DNA from 3 places in the Methylobacterium carpenticola genome. Region 2 is predicted to be linked to each of the others. Evidence: predicted binding sites of a transcription regulator. Region 2 holds the regulator's gene; each other region holds the start of a gene.
The links. Region 2 encodes LexA, which represses DNA repair genes until DNA is damaged. Its sites were predicted from a motif close to TGTTCNNNNTGTGTTCNG; they were not measured.
Positions count from the first base shown of each region.

Region 1 (7,717 bases), 4.8 Mb from region 2:
CGGTGAGGAAGTACGGGGCGTAGCCCTTGCGGGCGACGAGGGCGAGTTCGTGCCCGATCTGCTTGCGGACCTCCGGTGAGAGGCCGCCGGGAAAGCGCCGGGCGGCGCCCTCCAGGGTCATGGCCTCCAGCCGCTCCTGGGCCGAGCGGCCATCCTCCCCGGCCTCGTCCGGATAGGTGTAGGTGAGGTCGTCGAGGGAGAAGCGGCATTGCTCCGCGATGGCTCGCGCCCGCTCCACCGCCTCCGGATGGCGGGCGAAGAGGCGCGCGGTCTCCGCGGGCGGCTGCAGGTGGCGTCCGGCATGGCGCTCCCGGGCGAAGCCCGCCGCCTCGATGGTGGTGCCGAGGCGGATGCAGGTGACGACGTCCTGCATCAGGCGCCGGTCGGGCACGTGGTAGAGCACGTCGCCGGTCGCCACGGTGGGCACGCGCGCGGCGCGGGCGTGGGCCGCGATCGCGTCGAGCCGCAGGTGATCGTTCACGCCGAAGCGGCGGGTGAGGGCGCAATGGCTCCGCGGCCCGAAGACCGCCTTCAGGCGGCCGAGGCGTCCGGGCAGCGCCGCGTCGGGCCTGTCCGCGAGGAGGATCGCGATCAGCCCGTCGCTCCATTCCGCCACATCGCCGAGATCGAGCGTGCAGCCGCCCTTGCCCGCCCGCGCCTTGCCGAGGGTGAGCAGGCGGCAGAGGCGGCCATAGGCGGCGCGGTCGGTGGGATAGACGAGGAGCGCCGTGCCCTGGTCCGGCCCGGAGAGGTCGAGCCGGCAGCCGGCGACGAGGCGGCAGCCCGTCGCCCGCGCGGCCTCGTGGGCCTTCACGAGGCCGGCCACGGAGTGGCGGTCCGTGACGCCGAGGGCGGTGAGGCCGAGAAGGGCGGCGGTCGCGAACAGCTCCTCCGGGGAGGAGGCGCCCCGCAGGAAGGAGTAATGCGTGGTGACCTGAAGCTCGGCGGTCATGGCGGGGGGCAGCCCCCCTGGCCCCCACCCCGCGCCTCATGCTGAGGTGCTGCGAAGCAGCCTCGAAGCACCCCTGACCCTCGCTCCCGGGCACCGGAGGGCCGGAGCGCCGCCCCGGGATGCTTCGAGGGCGCGCGATCTTCGATCGCCCGCCCCCTCGGCATGAGGCATGAAGCGGCTTCCAGAATCCGTCCGCTCGATTCATACGGTTTCCGGATGATCGCTTCGCGATGCGGAAACCGGCCTCGCTCAGGCGCCGCGCGGGCTCGTGATACGGTTTCCGAAAGTGATCTTCCGGAAACCGTATCAGACGCCGCGCGGGGGCCGGCCAGGGCCATGATCACGCCTCCCCGAAGCCGTGCAGCCACCACCGCCCGCCCTGGTCGGCCGCGGCGTCGCGGAAGAGCCAGTAGCGGGCACCGGTGCGGTCCTCGACCCGGTAATAGTCGCGCAGGGCCGAGACCTCGTCGTCGCTGCGCCACCACTCGCCGAAGACCCGCTCGGGCCCGTCCGCCCGCACCACCCGCAAACGCCGCCCGCGCCAGACGAACAGGGCCGGCGGAGCGTCGGGCAGTTCCGCGACCGCCTCCACCCGCTCCGGGGGATCGACCAGCCGGCCCGGCCGCGGCAGGTCCGCGGGCCAGGTGAGGCCGCTCGCCGGGGCGAGGGGGGCCACGCGGCGCACGCTCCGCTCCGGCCACTCGCTCTCGACGGGGGCGGCACGGAACAGCCGGCCCGGCCCGAGCCGCGCCGCCAGCCGGTCGACGAGTTCGCCCATCGCGTCCGGATCGGCCTCGCCCGCCGCGAGGGCCGCGATCTGCCGGGCCGACAGGGGCTCGGTGCGGGTGGCCGCGAGCGAGGCCTCCTCGATGCCGAAACCGGGATCCACCCCGGCGAGGCGCTCCGTGAACAGCCGGGCGAGATGGGCGGGATCGCGGCTCGGCCGGGCGGTGCCGAGGCGCAGGGCCTGCGGCACGCCGTCGATCCGCCGGAAGACGAGATCGAGCCGGCGCGCCCCGAGCCCCCGGCGCTCCAGATCGAGGCCGAGGAGGGCGGTGAGCCGCGCCACCACGCGGGCCAGCGTCTCGGGCGCGCCGATGGGCTCCGGGAAGGCGAGGCGGGCCCGCGGAATCTCGGCGGGCGTCAGGTAGGCGAGGGGTTCGGGGGCGCGGCCGAGGGCTTGGTCGAGGCGGGCCGCCACCGCTTCGCCGAAGCGCAGGCGCAACGGGGCCCGGGGCAGGGCGGCGATCTGGCCGATCCGCGTGAGGCCGAGCTGCTCCAGCCCGGCCACGATCCCGGGCTCGAGGCGCAGGGCGCGCACCGGCAGCGGCTCCAGCACCGCCGCCTGGCCGCCCGGCGGCACGATCGGCGCCCGCGGCGCGTGCCGCGCCACCGCCCAGGCGGCGCCCGGCGTGTCGGCGAGGCCGATCCGCACCGCGAAGCCACCCGCCCGGATGCGCCGGCTGAGATCCGCGACGAACCCCGCCTCGCCGCCGCGCAGATGCGCCGCGCCCGCGCTCTCGATCCAGATCCCGTCCGGCGGATCGAGGGCGACCAGGGGCGCGTAGGCGAGGCACCAGCCCGCGAGGCGCGCGAGGCCCGCGGCATCGTCCGCAAAGTCGGCCTCGGCCATCGCGAGATCCACCACCATGCCCTGCGCCTGCGCCACCGGCATCCCGGGCCGCAGGCCGATCCGCCGGGCGGTGGCGTCGACGGCCGCCACAAGCCGGCGCGGACCCGCCGTCGCCACGGTCACGAGGGGCCTATCCGGCGGCGGAGAGCCGCCCTTGCGCCGCAGGCGGTCGGTCGGCCAGGTCGGCAGGAAGATGGAGACGACCCTGCGCATCGGGAGCCTCGACGAGCCATGTCCGGGGTTCCGCGCCGCGGGCGCGCAAGAGGGCGAGGGACCAGCGGGACCGCGCCAGACCCGGCACCGCGGCCGGCAGGGCCGGGGAAGGCGCGGGCGTGACGCACCAGCGGGTGGCGGCGGCGCTCGGCTCGATGTCGGCCCCCGCACGCCAGCGGCGGATCACCAGGGCGAGCGCGCCGCCGCTCTCGGCGGCGAGCTGAAGCCGCCGCGAGGCGGTGAGCCCCATCCGCGCGACCTCGCCCACCACCGCCGCGAGGCTGCCGTGCCGCAAGCCCTCCTCCATGGTCGGCAGAACCTCCGCCTCGCGGCGGGTCTCGGCGTAGAGAACCCGGTCGGGATGGAGGCCCACCGCGGCGAGGCCGGGGGCGAAGAGGTCGCGGCCGGCGAGGCACCACAGGACGGGGCCGGGCAGCCGGGCGAGGAGACCGCCGGCGAAGAGGGCGGCGAGGGCCGCGTGGCCGGCGCTCGGCCCGGCCTCGACCACCTCGTGCAGCGCGCCGAGGCGCAGCCCCCCGCCCGGGAGGTGGCGGTCGACGGCGTCGATCCCGAGCGGCAGTGCCGGCCGGGGCCGCGCGGTCCGCTCCAGGCCGCCGATCCTCTCCCGCAGGGCGGCGAGCCGCCGCTCTCGTCCGGTCTCATGCATGCCATGTCCGCCTCCGACCCGAACGCGTATGTTCCCGATTTGTTCTAGCGCGGCGGCGCCTCAGGGCGCGAGTCCGACGATGGGGGATGAGCCCGGCCTGTGGATCGCTGTGGATAAAGGCGCGATGGCGATCAGGAGCAGAGGAATGCGATGCCGTCTCGGCGGGAGATGTCCGGAAGCGCGGCGCAAGCTGCCCTCAACCATCTGCCCGCAAGCGTCGCCACAACAAGACCATCAATCATCGTCACGCATAGGCGGATCCGGCCTCCGGCCCGGAACGAATTCCCGCTTTTTTCCATAGGTTTCCGTTCCATGTCGCCGCTTTTCTTCCTCCATCTTCCCAAGACGGGCGGCACCAGCATCCGCTACGCGGCGCATGAGATCTTTCCCAAGGATAAGATCTTCATGCTCTATGGCAAGGACAGTCCGACGACACATCCTTACGCCAACGAGATCATGTACTACCGCCCGGAGCTGCAGATCGGCCAGCAGCTGGCGATGATCGCGGAGTACCTGGCGCGGAACGGCATCGCCTTCTACGCGAGCCACATGAGCGCGGCCTTCCTGCCGGGCTTCGATCCGGAGCGGGCCTTCACCCTGTTCCGCGAGCCGACCGAGCAGGTGCTGTCCTACTACGTCTTCCAGAAGAAGCACGGCCGCACGCAGCAGAGCCTGGAAGCCTTCATCGAGGATCCGCGCAACCAGAACGTCCAGACCCAGGCCTTCGGCAACGCCGACCTCGACCAGCTCGCCCTGGTCGGGATCCTGGAGGCCTACGAGGCCTTCGTGGAGCGGCTGAATCGCCGCTTCGGCCTCGCCTTCCCGGTGGCGCACAAGAACGCCCGCGGGCTCGCCTCCCGTCTCGCGGGGCCGAAACTCAGCCCGGCCCTGCGTGCCTATGTCGAGCGGCTCAACGCCTCCGACATGGATCTCTACGAGCGGGCGGCGGCGCGCTGGTCGCGGATCGCCGCACGGCCGGCGTGAGCCGTCCTCAGCCTTCGAGGGCCATCAGGCTGCTGCCGTTCAGGACCGAACGGGTGAGGCGGTCGGCGCCGAGTTCGCCGCCCGTATAGCCGAGGAGTTCGGCGAGCTTGTCGCGGGCGCGGCAGACCCGGCTCTTCACCGTGCCGACCTTGCACTGCATCAGCGCGGCCGCGTCCTCGTAGGACATGTCGCCGACCGCCACGAGGAGCAGCGCCTCGCGCTGCTCGGCGACGAGCTTGTTCAGCGCCTCCTGCAGATCCTGCACGTCGAGCCGGTCGCCCTGGCTGGGCGCGGTGGTCAGGCGCGCGGAATAGACGCCCTCGCCATCCTCCACCTCGCGGGAGCGCTTGCGGTGCTCGGAGTAGAAGGCGTTGCGCATGATGGTGAACAGCCACGCGCTCAGATTCGTCCCGTCCTCGAACCGGTCGCGGCTCTGCCACGCCTTGAGCAGAGTGTCCTGCACGAGGTCGTCGGCCCGCGAGGGATTCGCGGTCAGGGTCAGGGCGAAGCGCCGCAGGGAGGAGGCCGCCGCCAGGAGTTCCTCGCGGAAACGGTCCTCCCGCGGCGCGCCGAGAGCGGCGAGCGCGGCGTCGAGCCGGGTGAGCAGGTCCGAGAAGGCGGCGGGCGCTTCGACCTCGCCGAGCGCCGCATAGGCGTCGCGGAGCTGGCGGCCGAGATGCTCCTGCACCTCCGCGGGAAGGGTCGGGGGCGATGCCGGAACCGGCTTGGTCCGGCCGGTGGAGGATGAATCGGTCATCGGTCTGCACGCTGGCCCGGGGGACGCAAGCCAAGCTAGACCATAAGTGTGTCGTGGGCGAGGGTTAATGACCATTCACAGGTGCGCGAGCGCACCTCACGACGACGATGACCGGCGCCGCGAGCCCGCGACGCCGGTCACCGGACGGGTCTCAGGCGGATGTCGTCCGCCCGCCGATCAGAGCTTGTCCTTCACCGCGTCGGCGGCATTCTTGATGCCGTCCTTGGCGTCGCCGACAGTCTTCTGGGCCTCGCCCTTCAGCTCCTGGGCCTTGCCCTCGGCCTTCAGCTTGTCGTTATCGGTCAAATTTCCAACGCCTTGCTTGATGTTGCCGACGGCTTCATTGGCAACGCCCTTAACCTTATCGGTGAAGCTGCTCATGGGGATCTCCTGAAACGTGGCCTTTATTGCAGGCCCTGACCCTATGAACAGCTGCGACGCGCAATGGTTCCGCTGCGTCGTCCGCGGTGACGGCGGACGACGCGAGCGTCCGGTCAGTGCGTCGGAGCCGGCTCGCCCTTGAACTCCGGCAGGGATTGCGGTGGGGCGGCGGTGCCTTCCTCCCGCACGCGGCGGCGCTGGAACAGGCGCATCGCCACCACGAAGAAGACCGGCACCAGGAACACGGCGAGCACGGTCGCCGAGATCATGCCGCCCATCACGCCGGTGCCGATGGCCTGCTGGCTCTTCGAGGCCGCGCCCACCGCGATGGCGAGGGGCACGACGCCGAAGATGAAGGCGAGCGAGGTCATCACGATCGGCCGGAAGCGCAGGCGGGACGCCTCCACGGTCGCCTCGACGAGCCGGGTGCCCGGCCGCCAGAGTTCGCGGGCGAACTCGATGATCAGGATCGCGTTCTTGGCCGACAGGCCGATGATCGTGATCAGGCCGATCTTGAAGTAGACGTCGTTCGGCATGTCCCGGATGATCACGCCGAGGACCGAGCCGACGACCCCGAGGGGGATGACGAGCATCACCGAGAGCGGGATCGACCAGCTCTCGTAGAGCGCCGCGAGGCACAGGAACACGATCAGCACCGAGAGGGCGAGGAGCAGCGTGGCCTGCGAGCCGGCCTGCTTCTCCTGGAGGGACTGGCCGGTCCAGGTATAGCCGAAGCCCTTGGGCAGTTGGGTCATCAGCCGCTCCATCTCGGCGATCGCGTCGCCCGAGGTGTAGCCCGCCGCCGGCTCGCCGGTGATGCGCACCGACTGGTAGCCGTTGAAGCCGATGATCTGCGCCGGGCCCACGCTCCACTTCAGGTCGGCGAAGGAGGCCATCGGCACCATGGTGCCTTGCTGGTTCTTCACCGCGTAGTTCAGGAGGTCGCTCGGGTTCAGCCGCTGGGCGGCCTCCGCCTGCACGATCACGCGCTGCATCTTGCCCCGGTTCGGGAAGTCGTTGGTGTAGACCGAGCCGAGATTGACCTGGATGGTCTCGTTGATGTCCTCGAAGGAGACGCCGAGCGCGGCGGCCTTCTCGCGGTCGATGACGAGTTCCGCCTGCGGCGCGGGCGGCAGGCCCTCGACGTAGACGTTCTTCAGGATCGGGCTCTTGCGCGCGAGCGAGAGCAGCTGCTCCTGCGCGGCCATCAGGGCGGAATAGCCCTTCTGGGCGCGGTCCTGCAGGCGGAAGCTGAAGCCCGAGGCGTTGCCGAGATTGTCGATCGGCGGCGGCTCCAGCGCCTGGATCACCGCGTCCTTGTAGGTGCCGAGCGCCTTGTTGGTGCCCGCGACCAGGGCGGCGGCCGATTGGTCGGGCCCGCGCTCCGACCAGTCCTTCAGGGTGACGAAGGCCTGCGAGGTCATCTGGCCCTGCCCCGAGAAGGAGAAGCCGTTGACGATCGTCACCGTGGCGACCCCGGGCTGGGCCATCAGGTGCTCCTCGACCTTCTTCACCGCCGCGAGCGTGCGGTTGAAGGACGAGCCCGGCGGCGTCTGGATGTCGACGGTGAAGAAGCCCTGATCCTCCACCGGCAGGAAGCCCTCGGGCAGGCGCACGAAGGCCCAAGCCACGCCCGCGACGAGGATCAGGTAGATCGCCATCATCCGCCCGGACTTGGCGACCGTCCATTGCACGCCGCGGCCGTAGCGCGCCGTCTCCCGGTCCACGAAGCGGTTGAACCAGCCGAAGACGCCGCCCTTGGCATGGCCGTGGCCCTTCTCGACCGGCTTCAGCAGCGTCGCGCACAGGGCCGGGGTCAGCGAGAGCGCGAGCAGCGCCGAGAAGGCGATCGAGGTCACCATCGCGATCGAGAACTGCCGGTAGATGATGCCGACCGAGCCGGGGAAGAACGCCATCGGGATGAACACCGCGATCAGCACCAGCGTGATGCCGATGATGGCGCCGGTGATCTGGCTCATCGCCTTGCGGGTGGCCTCCTTCGGGGAGAGGCCCTCCTCGTTCATGATGCGCTCGACGTTCTCGACCACCACGATGGCGTCGTCGACCAGGATGCCGATGGCCAGCACCATGCCGAACATGGTGAGCACGTTCACCGAGAACCCGGCCAGC
Region 1 is NZ_JBHZEO010000001.1:1,395,603-1,403,319, reverse strand. Features, by position in the region: gene ACE101_RS06775 (error-prone DNA polymerase) at 1-952, opposite strand, end outside; gene ACE101_RS06770 (DUF6504 family protein) at 1,293-2,798, opposite strand; gene ACE101_RS06765 (ImuA family protein) at 2,716-3,465, opposite strand; gene ACE101_RS06760 (hypothetical protein) at 3,778-4,449, shown strand; gene ACE101_RS06755 (sigma-70 family RNA polymerase sigma factor) at 4,457-5,206, opposite strand; gene ACE101_RS06750 (CsbD family protein) at 5,384-5,587, opposite strand; gene ACE101_RS06745 (multidrug efflux RND transporter permease subunit) at 5,701-7,717, opposite strand, start outside.
Region 1: a site for LexA is predicted at 3,495-3,512, ahead of ACE101_RS06765 (ImuA family protein). Genes of this name have one in related genera too.

Region 2 (7,717 bases):
AGCAGGGGCCGCTCGGCCACCGCGCCGCGGGCGAGCCGCCGGCCCGCCGCCTCCAGGATCTTCAGATCGGCGACGACGGAGGGCCCGATCCCGTCCGTCTCCATCAGCAGCTCCGCCGGCGCGGTGATCACCTCCGCGAAGCTGCCGAAGCGCTGGATCAGCGCCTTGGCGATGGGCTTGACGTCGCGCCGGGGGATCGAGCGGAACAGAACGAGTTCCAGGAACTCGTAATCGGGCAGCGTGTCGCCCTGCGCGAAGCGCGCCCGCAGCCGTTCGCGGTGCCCGTGGTAATGCGGCACCTCGCGCGCGGCATCGACCGGCGCCTCGGCGAAGGCGCCGGCCTGATCCGGCGGGCGCGCCCGGCCGCGGCTCATCGGCCTTGCCCGCTCAGGCGGGCAGGCGCGGCATGTCGAGGCCCTTGGGCGAGAGCGTGAAGATCTCGACACCCGTCTCCGTCACCGCCACGGTGTGCTCGAACTGGGCCGAGAGCGAGCGGTCGCGGGTCACCGCGGTCCAGCCGTCCGAGAGCACCTTCACGTGCGGGCGGCCGAGATTGATCATCGGCTCGACCGTGAAGAACTGCCCCGGACGCAGCACGACGTTGTAGCTCGGCTCCACGTAGTGGAGGATGGTCGGCGCGTCGTGGTAGACGCGGCCGAGCCCGTGGCCGCAGAAATCGCGGACCACCGAGCAGCGTTCCGCCTCCGCGAAGGTCTGGATCGCCGCGCCGATGTCGTTCGTGGTCGCCCCCGGCTTGATGGCGGCGATGCCGCGCATCATCGCTTCGTGGGTGATCTCGCACAGGCGCGAGGCCTTGCGGGCGACCTCGCCCACATAGGCCATGCGGCTCGAATCCCCGTGCCAGCCATCCACGATCAGGCAGATGTCGAGGTTGACGATGTCGCCCTCGCGCAGCGGCTTGTCGTTCGGGATGCCGTGGCAGACGACGTGGTTGATCGAGGTGCAGATCGACTTCGGGTAGCCGCGGTAGAACAGGGAGGCCGGATAGGCCCCGTGATCCATCGCGAAGGTGTAGGCGAGCTTGTCCAGCGCCTCGGTGGTGACGCCCGGCTCCACGGCCTCCATCAGGAGGTCGAGCGCCTCGGCGGTGAGGCGCCCGGCCTTGCGCATCGCCTCGAAGGCCTCCGGACCGTGAACCGGCGGTTCCTGACGGCGTCCGTCCTGGGCCGTCCTCTGCTCGTCACGACTCATGGAACCGGTTCCGGCTTGACTGGCGCGTGGGGTTGCGGATGTGACAGCGGGTTTAGGCGCTTCCGGCCCGGAAGCCAAGCGCGCTTCCGAGCGAGCCGGCGTTCCGGGGGAGCTGGACTGCGCCCATAGCGCCGCTTTTCCGTCAGCGCGGATTGACCCAGGCGGGGCTCGTCGCGGGGCTCGTCCGCTGCGCGACCCGGGCCGCGGGCGCGGGCCGTGCGGCCGTGATGCGGACCGCCCGGCGGCGGGCGTGGCGGCGGCGCGGCTTCGTGGACTCGCCCCAGGCGGCACCGACCAGGCCGCCCACCACCGCCCCGACCGGCCCGGCCACCACCGCTCCGGCGACGACCCCGGCCCCGGCGCCGAGGGCGGTGTTGCTCTGTGCGGACGCCGCCTGCGGCAGGACGAGCGCGGCGGCGAGCGCCATGCCGGCCAAGGCGGTGCCCGTGATCCCGATCCTCATCGAAAACCCCTGATCCCGTTCGTTCATCTGCGGTGTCTCGCGGGCCTCGTGGCGGCCGATTTCGGCCAAAGCGGGACGATGCGCGCCGGCAGGGCGACGACCGGCCCCCTAGGCGCCCCGTCCGCGAGGGGGTAGAGGGGGCGCGAGAGAGCCAAGCTCCAGCAGGATCCCCGCGATGGCAGACAAGGCGGTACCCCACTTCCACAACCAGGACGGCGTGCGCGTCATCCATGTGGGCTCCAAGGAGTTCATGTGCATCGGGGCGCTGCCGCCCTTCGACCATCCGCACGTGTTCCTCGACATGGGCGCGGAGAGCGAGATCATCTGCCAGTACTGCTCCACGCTGTACCGCTACCGCTCCGACCTGAAGCCCGGCACCGCCGACCCGGCCGCCTCCGTGTGGGACGACCGCGCCCGTCTAGCTGCCGAATAAGGTCTTGCCGCCGAACAAGGCCTTGCCGCCGAACAGGCCCGTCCCCGACCGGCCGGGCCTGCGGGTCGCGATCGCCGGGGCGGGCATCGGCGGCCTCACCGCGGCGCTCGCCCTCGCCGCGCGCGGCCACACGGTGACGCTCGCCGAGCGGCGCACGGCCTTCAGCGAGGTCGGCGCCGGCCTGCAGCTCTCGCCCAATGCGAGCCGGATCCTCACCGATCTCGGCCTCGGGCCGTCCCTGCGCCGGGTGGCGACTGAGCCGTCCGGCGTACGCATCCGCGCGCTCGCGAGCGGCCGGCAGATCGGCGAGGTGGCGCTCGGTGCGGCCATGCGCGAGCGCTTCGGCGCACCCTACCTCGTGATCCATCGCGCCGACCTGCAGACGATCCTCCTCGACGCGGTGCGCAGCCGGCCGGGCATCCGGCTCCTGGTCGGGCGCAGCGCCGCCGGCTTCGCCGAGACCCGGGAGGGCGCGAGCCTGACGGTGACGAGCGAGAGCGGACGCATCGAGACGCTCTCCGCCGACCTCGTCGTGGCGGCGGACGGGATCCGCTCGGCCCTGCGGGCGCATCTCGACCGCCGCCGGCTGATGCCGGTCGGGGAGGCGGCGTGGCGTGCCACCCTGCCGCGCGATCGCGCCCCGGCCGCCCTCCAGGGGGATGAGACCGGCCTCTGGCTCGGGCGCGGCCGGCACGTGGTGCATTACCCGGTCGCTGGCGGCGAGCGCATCAACCTCGTGGCCGTGCTGCCCCAGGCGGAGGAGGAGCCGGACTGGAGCGCTCCCGGCGATCCGGCGCGCCTGCGCGCCGCCTTCGCGGACGCGGCGGCCCCGCTCGCCGAACTCCTGCGCGTGCCGGATACGTGGCTGGTCTGGACCCTGGCGGACCGCCGGGTCGCCGCCCCGATGGCGCGCGGGCGCCTCGCTCTCCTGGGCGACGCCGCCCATCCGGTGATGCCGTATCTCGCGCAGGGGGCGGCGCTCGCGATCGAGGACGCGGCGGTGCTGGCGGCCTGCCTGTCGGATGGGGCCGTACCGGCCGCGCTCGCCGCCTACACGGCCGCGCGCGCGCCGCGCGCCCGGGCGATCCAATCGCAGGCGCGCCGCAACGGGCGGATCTACCACGCGGGCGGCGTGATGGCGGCGGGACGGGATCTCGTGATGGGCCGGCTCGGCCCCGCCCGGATGACCGAGCGCTACGCGTGGCTCTACGGCTGGCAGCCGGTTTCCGACGCTTGATCTTCCGCCCGTCGTCGGGGTAACCCGGGGCGGCGCGGACGTGGCGGAATCGGTAGACGCACGAGACTTAAAATCTTGCGACCTCTGGTCGTGCGGGTTCGAGTCCCGCCGTCCGCACCAGCCGTTCCGGGGGTGGCTGACCCGCGAGGGCCGGCAGCGGCACGAGCAAAACCGCCGGTTACACAAAGAGATGGCCAACGACACGGCTTGCGTAGCTCCGAGCCGGGTGCCGTGCTAGGCTCGGTGACGGGAGAGATCCGAGACCAGCCGGGGTGGCGTGATGGATGTCGGCGCACTTCTCGCAGATGTCCGCCGCTGGATCGTCGCCATGGAGATGCGGTCGGCGGCCCAGGCCGCCCGGGTGACCGCCCTGAATCGCGCCGGCGCGGATGCGACGGAGGCCGAACGCCAGCTCTGGCTGTCGATCGACGCGTTGACGGTGCTGCGCGTCGAGCTGTGGGCGCTCCAGGGCGCTCAGGGCGCCGCCGCACCTGCACGGGCCACCGACGAGGATCGCGAGTTGCTCAGCCAGGCGGTCGCGGACGCGGAGGCGCGCCGCGCCATGCGCGACCTGGCGCTGGGCTTCGACGCCGAGGAGGATCTGCGCCTGCTGCGGAACCTCGACGAGGAACTCGTCGCCCTCGTCCGCGCCCGGATCCGGCTTCAGGACCTTCAAGCCGAGTCCTGACCGGCCCGCAAGGGGCGCATATCCGGCTCGCTGCCGTTCGACCGGAGGTCACGGCAGCGAGGCTTGGCAGGCTCCGGATCGAAGAACTCCCACCGCTCCGGCCCGGTACACCCGCTTGCGGAACACTTGAGGAACGCCTAACATGTTCGCGATTTGTTTCGTATCGCGCACCGGCGCAGGCGATGAGAATATCCCATGCTCACCCGTAAGCAGTTGGACCTGCTCCGCTTCATCCAGCAGCGGATGCGCGAGACCGGCGTCCCGCCGTCCTTCGACGAGATGAAGGACGCCCTCGACCTCAAGTCCAAATCCGGCATCCACCGGCTGATCACCGCCCTGGAGGAGCGCGGCTTCCTGCGGCGCCTGCCGAACCGGGCCCGCGCCATCGAGGTGATCCGCATCCCGGATGCGGTGGCGGCCCAGTCGGCCGAGGTGGTGCGCTTCACGCCGAGCGTGGTGGAGGGCGGCCGGGCCGGCGCGCCTGCGGCCAAGCCCGCTCCGATCACAGCCTCGTTCGTGCCCGACGATGGCGGGCGCTCGGTGAGCATCCCGGTGATGGGGCGGATCGCCGCCGGTACGCCGATCTCGGCGATCCAGAGCCAGAGCCGCGTGGTGGCGATGTCGCCGGACTTCCTGGCCGGCGGCGAGCATTACGCGCTCGAGGTGCGCGGCGATTCGATGGTTGAGGCCGGGATCCTCGACGGGGATCTCGTGGTCATCCGCCGTCAGGACACCGCGAATACCGGCGACATCGTGGTGGCCCTGATCGACGACGAGGAGGCCACCCTCAAGCGCCTGCGCCGCCGCGGCTCCTCCATCGCCCTTGAGGCGGCGAACCCGGCCTACGAGACCCGGGTGCTCGGTCCGGACCGCGTCCGCATCCAGGGCCGCCTCGTCAGCCTCATCCGCAAGTACTGAGCGCGCCCCGGGCCTGCGGCCGCCCTCCAGATCGCGACCTCCGGCGATCCGGGCGCTCGAAGTGCAGGGTCGCGTGAGCGGACCTCCTCGAGCAGCCCGGACAAGGGCCGAAGCCGGCTCCGCGGGCATCCCGGCCGGCGAGATCCCGACGCACCCGGACCTGCTCGCCCGCGTTCAAAGCCGTCGATCCGGTCATGGATGAATGCATTGACGTTGAGAGATTCCGCTCGCGGTGAGCAATCCCGTGATCAAGGATACTCAACGGCATCGGCACATCGGGAAACACCGCCGCAAGCGAGCGGTATGGGAGCCGCCACGCGTTGAACCTGGCCGGCGATGAGGCCACGCCATGGCTCGGCAGACATTGCTCGGGCCGATGATGCGATGGTGGCGCAGACGGTCTTACGAGGACTGCGCGGCGACGGCGCTGTTTCAACAGTTTCAGGCAGTCGACCGCATTTCCCAAACGGAATGTTTAACCCGTCTGATGAAGACTCCGATCGCGAGCGGTGAGAGGCTTGGTGCTGCGCCCGCGTCGGAAGGACCAGCCGGGATACGCCATGCGGGACGAGTTCATCCTGCTGATCACCGACAGAGCGAGCGAGATCAGCGATCTCGCGGCCGCCTTCGCGCGTCTTCTGCCCTGCATCGCGCTGCTCCCGGGCGAGGGCCTGCCGCTGGGTCGGTGCCGGGCGGTCGTCCTCGACCTCGCCCCCGGCAACCCGTCAGCCATGGCGGGAATCCTGTCGGCCGTGACCGGCATGCGCGCCCGCGGCACGCCGTGCCTCTGCCTCGCCCGGGATCTCCGGCCGCATTCCATCGCGCAGGCCCAGGCCCTCGGGGCGAGCCAGGTGCTCCCTGCCTCCACCCCGATCGCCGACCTCGTGACGGCCCTGCTCACGCTCCTGCGGATCGACGCGATGGCTCGCGCGGCCGAGCCGCTCCGGGCGGTCCGTGACCAGGCGGTGGAAGCCAAGGCCCGCGTCACGCGCATCTTTCGGGCCGCCACGGAGGGCGAAGCGCTGAGCCAGGACGACGTCGAGACCGGGACGCGGATCATCCTCGACGCCATGGCCGATAGCGGGATCCGGGTGTGGCTCGATACGATCTGGGCTCACGAGATCGGGGTCTACCAGCACTCCCTCGGCGTCGCCGGGTATGCCTGCGCCTTCGCCGTCCAGCTCGGCTTCCGGCGCCGCGATCAGGAGCGGCTGGTGCGGGCCGCGCTTCTCCACGACATCGGCAAGGCCCGCATCCCCCGGGCCATCCTCAACAAGCCGGCGGCGCTCTCCGGCGAGGAGATGGCCGTGATGAGGGCGCATCCGGCAATCGGCGCGGAGCTGCTGGCCGATCAGGGCGGCTTCGATCCCGAGATCCTCGACGTGGTGCGGCATCATCACGAGATGCTCGACGGCTCCGGCTACCCGGATGGGCTGCGCGGGGCGCAGATCAGCGACATCGTCCGACTCGCGACGATCTGCGACATCTACTCGGCGCTTACCGAGCGGCGGCCCTACCGGGCGCCGATGGCGGCCGCCGAAGCCTGGGCGGTGATGGAGCGGATGGGCCCGAAGCTCGACAGGCCGCTCCTCGCGGCCTTCCGCCCGATCGCCGCGAGCCTCGCGGCGGACGACCTCTGAGCGGCATCGTCGGCAGCCGGGAAGCGCCCGGCGAGGAAGGGCCTCAATCGTCGGCGAGCATCCGGTGCTCGGCGCCGTCGATGTCCTCGTACTGGCCGTTCCGCAGGGCCCAGAGGAAGGCGCAGAGCCCCATCCCGCCGAGGAGGAGGGCGAGCGGGATCATCAGGACGAGGACGTTCATCGGCGTGCGGCCTCCGGCAGGGCCGGCGCGCGGCGGGCCCGCAGGGCATTGAGCGTGACCACGACGGAGGAGCCCGACATGGCGAGCGCGGCGATCAGCGGCGTCAGCAGACCGGCCGCCGCGAGCGGGATCGCCGCCGCGTTGTAGGCCGCCGAGAACCACAGGTTCTGCAGCATCAGCCGCCGGGCCGTGCGGCCGATGCGCAGGGCGGCAAGGACGGGGCTGAGACCGCGGCCGAGGAACAGCGCGTCGGCCGCCGCCTGGCTCACATGCGCCGCCGTGACCGGCGAGACCGAGGCGTGGGCGGCGGCGAGCGCGGGCGCATCGTTGATCCCGTCGCCCACCATCAGCACGCGACGCCCATCGCGCGCCAGCGCCGCGATGCGGGCGATCTTGTCCTGGGGCGTGAGGCCGCCCTGCCACTCGGCGACGTCGAGGGCCCCCGCGACGGCCGCGACCGCCTCGGGCCGGTCGCCGGAGAGGATCAGAACCCGGTAGCGCGCCGCCCGCAGCGCCCGCAGGACGGCGTGGGCGTCGGGACGCAGGGCCTGCCGCACCCGGAAGACCACGGGGGCCGCCTCTCCCACCCGCATGCAGATCGCCGAGGCGCCGTGATCCCGGGCCAGGGCCTCGGCCGCCTCGGTCTCGGCCTCGCAGAAGCGGGGGGAGCCGAGGCGCACGGGCACCCCGTCGATGCGGGCGCGCACGCCGAGCCCCGCCGCCTCCTCCGCATCGGGGCAGGGCAGGGCGTCCGGCACGGCGGCGGCGAGCGCCATGGCCATGGGGTGCCGGCTCGACCGTGCGAGCCGGGCCGCGAGCGCGAGCTGGGCCGGATCGCAATGACCCGCCAGGACCGGCTCGGGCAGGGTGAGGGTCCCGGTCTTGTCGAAGACGACGGTGTCGATGGCGGCGAAGCGCTCCAGAGCGTCGCCGCCGTTGAGCAGC
Region 2 is NZ_JBHZEO010000001.1:6,178,214-6,185,930, reverse strand. Features, by position in the region: gene radC (RadC family protein) at 1-374, opposite strand, end outside; gene map (type I methionyl aminopeptidase) at 388-1,212, opposite strand; gene ACE101_RS28660 (DUF456 domain-containing protein) at 1,355-1,675, opposite strand; gene ACE101_RS28655 (zinc-finger domain-containing protein) at 1,851-2,108, shown strand; gene ACE101_RS28650 (FAD-dependent monooxygenase) at 2,131-3,345, shown strand; tRNA gene ACE101_RS28645 (tRNA-Leu) at 3,380-3,465, shown strand; gene ACE101_RS28640 (hypothetical protein) at 3,674-4,033, shown strand; gene lexA (transcriptional repressor LexA) at 4,229-4,951, shown strand; gene ACE101_RS28630 (HD-GYP domain-containing protein) at 5,512-6,591, shown strand; gene ccoS (cbb3-type cytochrome oxidase assembly protein CcoS) at 6,635-6,772, opposite strand; gene ACE101_RS28620 (heavy metal translocating P-type ATPase) at 6,769-7,717, opposite strand, start outside.

Region 3 (7,717 bases), 3.1 Mb from region 2:
CGGGCGATCCTCGACAGCATCGAATCCCAGGGCAAGCTCGACGCTGCGCTGCGCGGCCAGATCCTGGCGGCCGAGACCAAGGCCCGGCTCGAAGACCTCTACCTGCCCTACAAGCCCAAGCGGCGCACCAAGGCGCAGATCGCCCGCGAGGCCGGGCTCGGCCCCCTGGCGGAGGCGTTGCTCGCCGATCCGCGCCGCGCGCCCCTCGACCGGGCGGCGGCGTTCGTGAACCCCGAGGCGGGCGTCGCGACGCCCGAGGCCGCCCTCGAAGGTGCGCGCGCCATCCTGGTCGAGCGCTTCGCGGAGGATGCGGAACTGGTCGGCGCCCTGCGCGAGGCCTTCTGGAACCGCGGGCGGCTGGTCTCGCTCCTGCGCGAGGGCAAGGCCGAGGCGGGGGCCAAGTTCTCCGACTATTTCGACTTCTCCGAGCCGCTGACCCGCCTCCCCTCGCACCGGGTGCTGGCCCTGTTCCGGGGCGAGAAGGAGGAGGTGCTGGACCTGCGCCTCGACGAGCAGCCGGCCAATGCCGAGCCGGGGGCGCCGAGCCTGAGCGAGGGCCGCATCGCCCTGCGCTTCGGGATCCGCGACGAGGGCCGGCCCGGCGACAGGTGGCTCGCCGAGACGGTGCGCTTCGCATGGCGCACCAAGCTGCGCCTGTCGATCGAACTCGACCTGCGCGCCCGGCTCTGGGACGCGGCCGAGACCGAGGCGGTCCGGGTCTTCGCCGGCAACCTGCGCGACCTTCTCCTCGCCGCGCCCGCGGGCGCGCGTCCGACGCTCGGCCTCGATCCGGGCTACCGGACGGGGGTGAAGGTCGCGGTGGTGGACGCCACCGGCAAGGTCGTCGCCACGGACACGATCTACCCGCACGAGCCGCGACGCGACTGGGACCGCTCCCTCGCGACGCTCGCGCGGCTGTGCAAGCTCCACCGGGTGGAGCTGGTGGCGATCGGCAACGGCACCGCCTCGCGGGAGACCGACCGGCTCGCCGCGGAACTCGCCCAGCAGCATCCCGAGCTGAAGCTCACCAAGGTGATGGTCTCGGAGGCCGGCGCCTCGGTCTACTCGGCCTCGGCCTATGCCAGCCAGGAACTGCCGGATCTCGACGTCTCGCTGCGCGGAGCGGTGTCGATCGCCCGCCGGTTGCAGGATCCGCTGGCGGAGTTGGTGAAGATCGAGCCGCGCTCGATCGGCGTCGGCCAGTATCAGCACGACCTCGCCGAGGGGAAGCTGTCGCGCTCCCTCGACGCGGTGGTGGAGGATTGCGTGAACGGCGTCGGGGTCGACGTGAACACCGCCTCCGCGAAGCTGCTCGCCCGGGTCTCGGGCCTCTCCGAGCGGGTGGCGCAGAACATCGTCGTCCACCGCGACGCGAACGGCCCCTTCCGCGGCCGCAGCGGCCTCAAGAAGGTGGCCGGCCTCGGGCCGAAGGCCTTCGAGCTGTCAGCGGGCTTCCTGCGCATCACCGGCGGCGACGACCCGCTCGACGCCTCGGGCGTGCATCCGGAGGCCTATCCGGTGGTGCGGCGCATCCTCCAGGCGACGAAGAGCGACATCAGGGGCGTGATCGGCAATACCGGCCTGCTGCGCTCCCTCGACGCCAAGCGCTTCACGGATGACAGCTTCGGCCTGCCGACCGTCACCGACATCATCGCCGAGCTGGAGAAGCCGGGCCGCGACCCGCGCCCGAGCTTCCGCACCGCGACCTTCCAGGAGGGCGTCGAGACGATCGCCGACCTGAAGCCCGGCATGCGGCTCGAAGGGGTGGTGACCAACGTCGCCGCCTTCGGAGCCTTCGTGGATGTCGGCGTCCATCAGGACGGCCTCGTGCACATCTCGGCCCTGGCGAACACCTTCGTGAAGGACCCGCGCGCGGTGGTGAAGCCCGGCGACGTGGTGACGGTGAAGGTCCTCGACGTGGACGTGCCGCGCAAGCGGATCTCGCTGACCATGCGCCTCGACGACGCGATCGGCGCCCGGCCGGGCCGCGAGGCCGGCCGCCGCGAGCCGCCCGCCAAGGCGCCCCGCCCGGCGGCGCAGCCGGCCGGGGACGGCGCACTGGCGGATGCGCTGCGGCGGGCAGGGCTCACCCGCCCGCCGCGGTGAGACGGCGGCTGTCGGAGAGATCGGCATCCGGTCCCGGGTGCCGAGCTGGGCGCTCCGATCGAAGCCCGCCCCCTCCTTCCCGGCGACCGAAGCGACGGCGGAAGGAGATCCGGGAAAGGGGGAGAAGAAACTCCCGGCTTGGCGCCGATGCGGCAGGAGCCTGCGCCCGACCTCGGGACCGCTACGGCAGCACCACCACCTTGGTGCCGATCTTCACGCGGCTGTAGAGGTCGATCACGTCGCGGTTGGTCATCCGGATGCAGCCGGAGGACACCGCCGCGCCGATGGTCTCGGGCTCGTTCGAGCCGTGGATCCGGTAGAGCGACGAGCCGAGATAGAGCGCGCGGGCGCCGAGCGGGTTGTCCATGCCGCCCGCCATGTAGCGGGGCAGGTCCGGGCGGCGCTTCAGCATCTGCTCGGGCGGCCGCCACGCGGGCCATTCCTTCTTCATGGTCACGGTCTTGGTGCCCGACCACGAGAAGCCCTGCCGCCCGACGCCGACCCCGTACTGGACCGCCTCCTGGTTCGGCAGGATGTAGTAGAGCCGCCGCTGGCTCGTCGAGATGACGACGGTGCCGGGCTTGTAGGGGCTGTTCCAGCCGATGGTCTGGCGTGGCACCGCCTGCTGGCGGAAGACGGTCAGGAAGTCGGCCAGCGGGCCGCTTTCGAGCACGCTCGCCGCCCGGCCGGGTCCGGTGGCGGCCAGCGCCATCAGGGCGGCGCCGCAGAGCGGCGCCAGGATTCGAGGCGTCATGATCGCCCTCCCCTCTGCGGGTGCGCCGAATCGCGGCGCGGAGCAGCGGGCATGGCCGAGACGGATCGGGCCGGTCAAGCCGGGGCGGGCCGACGGCCGGGCGGGTGACGCATTCGGGACACAGGCTCAATCGCCGGGTGCCGCGTCAGTCAGGAAGGCGATCAGGGCCCGGTTCACGGCCTCCGCCTCCTCGTGCTGGAGCCAGTGGGTGGCGTCCGGGAACCAGTGCAGGCGCCCGTCGATGCAGCGCGTCAGGCTGTCCTCGGCGAGCTGGGCTTCGAGGGCGGTGTCGCGCTTGCCCCACAGGACGAGCACCGGCGGCTGGATCGGGGACGGCGCCGGCCGCCGGGGCAGCCGCAGGGCGCGATACCAGTTCAGCATGCCGGTGAGCGCGCCGGGCTCGGCCCAGGCGGCGGCATAGCGGTCGAGGGAGGCCGCCTCGAAGGTGCCGGGACGGCTCGTCGTGACGAGCGCGCGGCGCAGCAGCGCGAACCCGCCGGCGCCCAGTATCGCCTCGGGCAGCCAGGGCAGCTGGAAGAACCCGACATAGAAGCTGCGCAGCCCCTGGCTCGGATGCCGCTTGGCGTAATCCAGGAAGACGTCCGGGTGAGGCGCGTTCAGGATCGCAACCCGGTCGATCCGCTCCGGATACTGGGCGGCGGCGCGCCACGCGACGAGGCCGCCCCAATCGTGTCCGACCACGCGGATGCGCTCGCGGCCGAAGGCATCCGCGAGCGCCACGACATCCGCCGCGAGTTCATCGAGATGGTACGCGCCGAGATCGGAGGGCTTGTCGCTCCCGGCATAGCCGCGCTGGTCGGGGGCCACGACGCGCAGGCCGGCGGCGGCGAGCGGCGCGATCTGGTGCCGCCAGCCGTACCAGAATTCCGGAAATCCATGCAGGAGCAGGGTGAGCGGCCCCTCCTCCGGACCGGCCTCGGCGAGGTGCATGACCAGGCCCCGCAGGCGGATCGAGCGGGTCGCCGGCAGCGGGACGTTCGTTACGGTCGCGTCGCTCATGCATCGTGCTCCCGGGACGGGGCGAGGCTCCGTCCGATCCGGACAGGCTGACAGATCCCCCGCACCGCCGCGCGGCGGCAGGGGAAAGAAGGTGTTCGCGAATCACCGGCCGCCCAATCCCGCTCGGGCTCCCGCCATGATGCGTGGCTTCCTTGCATCATCGCAGATCGATCGCTGGATCTAACCTTGAGCTCTCTTGATGATGCCGATACCGAAGCCTATATTCCGCATTGCAGCACGGCGATGGCGTCGCCGCGTTGCTGCCCTCTATGGGCGTTTCCTCCCTAGACTTGGGCCACACGAAGGTGTGGCCTTTTTTCTGTCGCGATCGCGGGGCTGTCAACAACGGCTGGCGTCGGATCGCCTGCCGGCTCCTGGACGACGCGGTAAACCGGACCCGGCCTTGATCCGCGGCGCGAACAAAGATAGAACATATGCGACCGGCCGGCTGTGTGTTGCGGGCACAGAGCCCCTGCCCACCTTGCCGGCGCGGATCCGTTCGGCCCAACCTCGACCGCGACTCGATCAACGATCCGCGGTCCGGGCCGGGCGCGGCAGCCCGAGAGAGATGGACGGCGAAGGAGAGCGGAATGGCGGGCAGCGTGAACAAGGTGATCCTGGTGGGCAATCTCGGGCGCGACCCCGAGACCCGCCGCCTCGCCTCCGGGGATCCGGTGGTGAACCTGAGGCTCGCGACCTCGGAATCGTGGAAGGACAAGGCCACGGGCGAGCGCAAGGAGAAGACCGAGTGGCACTCGGTCGTGATCTACAACGAGAACCTCGCCCGCGTGGCCGAGCAGTACCTGCGCAAGGGCTCGAAGGTCTATGTCGAGGGCCAGCTCCAGACCCGCAAATGGCAGGACCAGTCGGGCGCCGAGAAGTACACGACCGAGGTCGTGCTGCAGCGCTTCCGCGGTGAGCTGACGATCCTCGACGGACGCGGCGGCGGCGGCGAGATGGGCGCCGACGACATGGGCGGCAGCATGGGCGGCGGCCAGATCAGCCGTGGTGGCGATTTCGGCGGCGGCGGCCGCTCCTCGGGCGGCGAGCGCCGGCCGGCCCCGGCCGGCGGCGGCGGCCAGAAGCGCTACGACGACCTCGACGACGATATCCCGTTCTAGGCGTTTGCCGGGATCGGAGCATGACGGGGCGGCGCGGACGGAACGGTCAGCGCCGCCCGGCCGCGTCGGCGGCGCCTTGCGCAGGCGCTGCCGTCACCCCATCTAAAGCCTTGAATTCACAAGCGTTCCAGCAGCCGCCACGCGGGTGGCGGCTTGGCTGGAAATCGGCTATTTCCAGGGTGGCCCTGTCGGCCGCCGCGAGAGTGTGACCTTGGCAGAGAACGACCAGACCGGCGCGCCTCCGCCCGCCAGCGACATCAAGCCCGTTTCCATCACCGACGAGATGCGCCGCTCCTACCTCGATTACGCGATGAGCGTGATCGTGAGCCGGGCGCTGCCTGATGCGCGCGACGGGCTGAAACCCGTGCATCGCCGCATCCTCTACTCGATGTATGAGAACGGCTACCTGCCGGACCGCAAGTACGTCAAGTCGGCGCGCATCGTCGGCGACGTCATGGGTCAGTATCACCCGCACGGCGACCAGTCGATTTACGACGCGCTGGTGCGCATGGCGCAGGATTTCGCCATGCGCCTGATGCTGGTCGACGGCCAGGGCAATTTCGGCTCGATTGACGGCGACCCGCCGGCGGCGATGCGCTACACGGAATCGCGCCTCGCCAAGCCGGCCATGGCGCTGCTCGAGGACATCGACAAGAACACCGTCGACTTCAACCCGAACTACGACGAGTCGAAGGACGAGCCGGCAGTTCTGCCCGCCCGCTTCCCCAACCTCCTCGTCAACGGGGCGGGCGGCATCGCGGTCGGCATGGCCACCAACATCCCGCCGCACAATCTCGGCGAGGTGATCGACGGCTGCGTCGCCTTGATCGACGATCCCGCCCTCACCATCGAGGCGCTGAACGACATCATCCCGGGTCCCGACTTCCCCACCGGCGGCCAGATCCTCGGCCGCGCCGGCACCCGCTCGGCCTACCTGACCGGGCGCGGCTCGGTGGTGATGCGGGCGAAGTCCCACGTGGAGGAGCTGCGCAAGGAGCGCGAGGCCCTGATCTTCACCGAGATTCCCTATCAGGTGAACAAGGCCTCGCTGGTCGAGAAGATCGCCGAGCTGGTGCGCGACAAGCGCATCGAGGGCATCTCCGACCTGCGCGACGAATCCGACCGCGACGGCATGCGCATCGTGGTGGAGTTGAAGCGCGACGCCATGGCGGACGTCGTGCTCAACCAGCTCTACCGCTACACCCCTTTGCAGACCTCCTTCGGCTGCAACATGGTGGCGCTGAACGGCGGCCGGCCGGAGCTTCTCAACCTCAAGGACCTGCTCCAGGCCTTCATCGACTTCCGCGAGGAGGTCGTCTCCCGGCGCACCAAGTTCCTGCTGCGCAAGGCCCGCGAGCGCGCCCACGTGCTGTGCGGCCTCGCCATCGCGGTCGCCAACATCGACGAGGTGATCCGGCTGATCCGCACCTCGCCGGATCCGAACAGCGCCCGCGAGGCCCTGATGAGCCGCGACTGGCCGGCGACCGACATCGCGCCGCTGATCGCCCTCGTGGACGATCCGCGCCACCGCGTCGCCGATGACGGGACCTACCGCCTGTCGGACGCGCAGGCCCGCGCGATCCTCGACCTGCGGCTCCAGCGCCTCACCGCACTCGGCCGCGACGAGGTCGGGGACGAGCTGAAGCAGCTGGCCGACGAGATCGCCGACTACCTCGACATCCTGCGCTCCCGCGCCCGCATCCTCGGCATCGTCAAGACGGAACTCGCCGAGGTCCGGGCCGAATACGCGACGCCGCGCAAGACCGAGATCCAGGACTGGGACTCGAACGTCGAGGACGAGGACCTGATCCAGCGCGAGGACATGGTCGTGACCGTGTCCCATGCCGGCTACATCAAGCGCGTGCCGCTCTCGACCTACCGGGCGCAGCGCCGCGGCGGCAAGGGCCGCTCCGGCATGGCGACCCGCGACGAGGATTTCGTCACCCGCCTGTTCGTGGCCAACACCCACACGCCGGTGCTGTTCTTCTCCTCGCAGGGTCAGGCCTACAAGGAGAAGGTCTGGCGGCTTCCCCTGGCGGCGCCCAATGCCCGCGGCAAGGCGCTGGTGAACATCCTGCCCCTCGACCAGACGGGCGAGCGCATCACCACCATCATGCCGCTGCCGGAGGACGAGGCCTCCTGGGAGACGCTCGATGTGATGTTCGCCACCGCGAGCGGCAACGTCCGGCGCAACAAGCTCTCCGACTTCGTGCAGGTGAACCGCAACGGCAAGATCGCCATGAAGCTCGACGAGGGCGACCACATCGTCCATGTCGAGATCTGCACGGAAGCCGACGACGTCCTGCTCACCACGGCAGCGGGCCAGTGCATCCGCTTCCCCACCACCGACGTGCGCGTGTTCAAGGGGCGCGACTCGACCGGGGTGCGCGGCATCAACCTCGCCGCGGGCGACCGGGTCATCTCGATGACGATCCTGCGCCACTTCGAGGCGACGCCCGAGGAGCGGCAGGCCTATCTGCGGCGGGCCAATGCCGACCGCCGCGCCACCGGCGAGGCCATCGAGATGCCGGCCGCCCCGGAGGCGGATGCCGAGGAGACCGCGGCCTCGATCGACCTCGATCAGGAGCGCTACATCGCCATGGGCGCGGCCGAGCAGTTCGTGCTGACGCTCTCCGAGCGCGGCTTCGGCAAGCGCACCTCGTCCTTCGAGTACCGGATCTCCGGACGCGGCGGAAAGGGCATCAAGGCCATGGAG
Region 3 is NZ_JBHZEO010000001.1:3,087,699-3,095,415, forward strand. Features, by position in the region: gene ACE101_RS14540 (Tex family protein) at 1-2,106, shown strand, start outside; gene ACE101_RS14545 (L,D-transpeptidase) at 2,288-2,860, opposite strand; gene ACE101_RS14550 (alpha/beta fold hydrolase) at 2,987-3,880, opposite strand; gene ssb (single-stranded DNA-binding protein) at 4,471-5,001, shown strand; gene gyrA (DNA gyrase subunit A) at 5,213-7,717, shown strand, end outside.
Region 3: a site for LexA is predicted at 4,296-4,313, ahead of ssb (single-stranded DNA-binding protein). Genes of this name have one in related genera too.